2 regions of the Aquabacterium sp. NJ1 genome follow, and region 2 is predicted to be linked to the other one. Evidence: predicted binding sites of a transcription regulator. Region 2 holds the regulator's gene; the other holds the start of a gene.
The links. Region 2 encodes LexA, which represses DNA repair genes until DNA is damaged. Its sites were predicted from a motif close to ACTGTATNNNNATACAGT; they were not measured.
Positions count from the first base shown of each region.

Region 1: JY96_RS16955 (PA0069 family radical SAM protein) is a predicted target of LexA. The motif match lies at 1,170-1,187, and genes of this name have one in related genera.

Region 1 is NZ_JRKM01000001.1:3,942,533-3,944,713, reverse strand. It holds gene JY96_RS16960 (DUF4347 domain-containing protein) at 1-31, shown strand, start outside; gene JY96_RS16955 (PA0069 family radical SAM protein) at 21-1,154, opposite strand; gene JY96_RS16950 (Flp family type IVb pilin) at 1,620-1,817, shown strand; gene JY96_RS23335 (Flp family type IVb pilin) at 1,922-2,095, shown strand; gene JY96_RS22475 (prepilin peptidase) at 2,151-2,181, shown strand, end outside.
Region 2 is NZ_JRKM01000001.1:4,478,197-4,480,377, reverse strand. It holds gene JY96_RS19320 (asparaginase) at 1-923, opposite strand, end outside; gene lexA (transcriptional repressor LexA) at 1,027-1,743, shown strand; gene JY96_RS19310 (hypothetical protein) at 1,862-2,181, shown strand, end outside.

The DNA of each region.
Region 1 (2,181 bases), 540 kb from region 2:
CATCGAGCAGGACATGCCCGTCATCCAGTGAACAAGCCCATCTGGGGGCCATCGTCCAGGTGCAAGGCGCCGCGATCGAACGCGCTGCTGTCCAGCTCAGGTGCACGGCGCCCCAGGCCATGGCGCGCCGCGGCCTTGCGAACCCGCTGCGCGATCAATTGGGCCCACACGCCCTCGCCTTTCATGCGCAGGCTGAAGTCGGCATCGTAGTCCTTGCCGCCCCGCAGCTCACGCACACGGGCCATGACGCGCGCCGCCTTGTCAGGCACATGGTGCATGAGCCACTCCTCGAACAAGGGCTTGACCTCCCAGGGCAACCGCACCACGGTGTAGTGGATGGCCTGGGCCCCGGCCTGTGCCGCCGCCTCGATGATCTGCTCAATCTCGGGCTCATTGAGGAAGGGGATGATGGGTGCCACGTTCACTCCCACCGGCACGCCGGCCCGCGCGAGCCTTTGCACGGTTTGCAGGCGGCGCAAAGGCGCGGCGGCGCGAGGCTCCAGCCGGCGTGACAAGCCGCTGTCCAGCGTCGTGACGCTGACCATCACATAAGCCTGCCGGCGCGCACCCGCCACAGACAGGATGTCCAGATCACGCTCGACCCCGCTCGATTTGGTCACGATGGTGTAGGGATGCTGGCAGGCGTGCAGCACCTCCAGCACGCTGCGGGTGATGCGCCACTCGCGCTCGACGGGTTGATACGCGTCGGTGGCCGAACCGATGTTGATAGGAGAAGGCTCATGCCCCTCGCGTGCCAGCTCGTGCCGCAGCAAGGCAGCTGCGTTGACCTTGGCCACCAGCCTGGTTTCGAAGTCCAGCCCCGGCGACAGATTGAGGTAGCTGTGGGTGGGGCGGGCATAGCAGTAGATGCAACCGTGCTCGCAACCGCGGTAAGGGTTGATGGACCAGGTGAAGGGGATGTCGGGTGAATCGTTGCGGGACAGGATGCTGCGCGCCTGCTCGGGCGTGACCTCGGTCTGCGGCGAGGGCTGAGCGTCATCGTCACCCCAGGCTGGCTCAGCCTGATCAGGCACCGGCTCGACAAGCTCGTCCACCTGCCGGCCTTGTGACTCGAAGCGGTGCGCGATGCGGGTCATCGTGCCCCGGCCTTTGCGGGGCGCGGCAACGTGTCGGTCGTCTGGTGGGGTGCTCATGGTTGATTGAATGATACTGTACAAACATACAGCACTCAAGCCTGACCTGCTTACCGCCCCTCCCTGTGCCCCTCCTGGACTGGAGCCCTGCCCATGGCCTGGCGCCATTCCCGACGTAAATACTCGCTCATCTCTTCATATCTTGCTGGCACTCATTTGCGTGATATGAACTTTTGCACATTTTCCGACCTTATATGCCCACAGACCCCCATGTAATGCCAACTTAGTCATAAATCACAGCACAGGGTAACTTCTACCCCTTGATTAAGGGTCCGAATAACCGAAAATGTTTACACGATCGGTAAGAACCCTTGTAACCTTTCGTTACGGTCACAACGCTAAAGCGACATGCTCAATAGATGAACAGGTTTGAGGGCGAGGCGAAATGGGTTGAAGCAGTACACCAGGCCGTGCTCATCTTTAGCGATTCGTATCGTGTTTTCGCCACTTTTTAAGGAGTATCTTATGTCCCTGACCAAATCCCTGACCAAGTTCCTGCGCGACGAAGAAGGCGCTGTTGCGATTGAATATGCACTGGTGGCTGCCGGTATTGCGGCTGTGGTGCTGACCTTCTTCTCTTCCAGCGGCTCGTTTGGCTCGCTGCTGACCGCGCTGTACGACAAGATCAAGACGGCTGCCGGCGTCACCACCCCCGCGAACTAAGAAGCGAAGCTCCTGACGGGTCAGGGTGCGTGGCATCCTGACCATCCGCCGCTGTTCCCAATGACTTTGCTCCGGCGAATCTGCCAACCTGGGAGGCCCCTGCCATGACACCCAGCATTCTCATGCCCCGGTTTCGCGAAAACCAGTTTGGTGCCATCGCCATTGAATATGCCTTGACGGCTGCCTTTGTGGCTGCCGCGGTGCTTGGCTTCTTCACCAGCAACGCCCCCGGTATTTTGACCAGCATCTGGCAATCGATATTCAGTCGAATTGCCTGACACGCTCAAAAACCCGGCTTGTTGCGCCAGATCAATACAGAACCAGGAATATCGTATGGTGCAAGTCATTCTATTACTTGTGCTGA
Region 2 (2,181 bases):
AGGGCCACCCGGGCCTGAGCTGGTGTCAGCTCGCCACAGGCCACAAACACATCCCCCTCCCGGCTGTTGACGCCCCCACGGGCCACGCGCGAACTGCGCCAGACGGCCACCCCTTGCGCAACCGCCTGCGTCAAGGCCGCTTCCAACCCTTGATGCAAGGTGCCATGGCCCGTCCCGGCCAGCACCAGCCCTTTGAGGGGGCCGTGCTGCCGGGCATGAGCCAGCGCGGCCTGCACCATCCAGCCGTCGGCGTCAGCATGGCTGTGGATGATCTCCACACGAGGCGGTTCTGTCGCCAGAGGCAGCCACCCGGCCTTGCCACTGGCAGGCCACGGCGTGATGGCCTCGTGCCACAGCCCCTGCTCGTCGAGCCGCGCCAAGGGGGGGTGCCCGCCAGCATCAAAGGCATCCAGCGCACAGGAATGCGCCTTGCGCACCTGCCCTCCTGCCCAGATGCGGCGGTGCAAGACCGCCACCACGCCCCCGAGACCTCGGCGCGCCGCCTCCTGCACGACCCGGACGGCGTCCCGCAAATTGGCGGGCCCGTCAGCGTCCGGCGCCGTGGCGGGGCGCATCGCGGCGGTCAGCACCACGGGCTTGCGGCCATCCAGCAGCCTGTGCAACAGGTAGGCCGTTTCTTCCAGCGTATCCGTACCGTGGGTGATCACCACACCGGCCACATCCTCACGGGCCAGGTGCGCCTGAAGTGCCTGCCCGAGCGAGCGCCAGACGGACCAGCTCATGTCCTTGCTGTCGATCTGCGCGACCTGCACGGTCTCCAGCGGGACGCCAGCCAGCTCAGGCACGGCGTCCACGAGTTGCGACACCGACAACTGCGCGGCGCGGTATTGCCAGCTCTTTTGAGGGTCATGGCCCGTACCCGCGATGGTCCCGCCCGTTCCCAGAATCACAACGCTTTTCACAAGGTCCTGCATGCCACCCCAAGTGCTTGCATAAAAGTACTGGACAAACCAACAGTCCTGTATAAAATGACAGCCAACGATTCAAACAGCGTCAGCCACTGCGATGTCGAACGATAAACCCAAACTCACGCCGCGCCAGCAGGAAATCTTCGAGTTGATCCAGCGCGCGATCGCCCGCACAGGCGCGCCGCCCACCCGGGCGGAGATCGCCAGCGAACTGGGCTTCCGTTCGGCCAACGCCGCTGAGGAACACCTGCAAGCCTTGGCACGCAAAGGCGTGATCGAGCTGGTCGGTGGCACCTCTCGTGGCATCCGCCTCAAGGCGGGTACCCTGCGCACCGTCAACGAAACCCGCAAGCGTGGCGGCGAATCATCAGGCTCAGCCAGCAATGTGCTGCCCTTCAACCTGCCGCTGCCCGGGCTTGAGCAACTGGTGCTGCCACTGGTTGGCCGCGTGGCTGCCGGCAACCCCATCCTGGCGCAAGAACATGTCGAGCAGACCTATTCGGTCGAGCCCGGCCTGTTCGCCCGTCGCCCGGATTACCTGCTGCGCGTCAAAGGCATGAGCATGAAAGACGCCGGCATCCTGGACGGCGACCTGCTGGCCGTGGCCCGCACACGCGATGCCCGTAATGGCCAGATCGTCGTGGCCCGCCTGGGTGACGAGGTCACCGTCAAACGCTTTCAGCGCACGGCGCAAGGCATTCAACTGCTCCCGGAGAACCCCGATTTCCAACCCATCGTGGTCTCCCCCGAGCAGGAAGATTTCGAGCTGGAAGGTCTGGCCGTCGGCCTGATCCGCAACCAGTTGCTCAACTAGCTTTCACACCACCAGACGGGTGGCGGGCATTGGCATCACCTGGCCGGTGGTGCGATCCTGTCTGGTGGACCCTTGTCGAATCCTGCCGAACTTCATCTGCTGTCAACCGGAGTTCATCATGATTCATCACCTGGCCCGTGCATTCTTCATCCGCAACACCACCCCTGGTTCGGCCGGCACCAACCCGCCGTCAGACGGCACGCGTCCGGCCAGTGCGCCGGCAGCCCGCCCCGTCAAGGCCAGGCCCATCACGCCTTGGGGTACGCCGTCTCGCCAGCCCGGCCAAAGCGCCTCGGCGCAGGTCATTCCGCTTCGGGCATCGTCGGTGTCCGCAAACACTGAACGGCGCGTGCGCATCTGCACAGACCCCGCCGATGCACGCCGCACCGTGATTGCCGGCCGCTTTGCCGAAGTCTGCGCCGCGCTGGATCGCCTCGT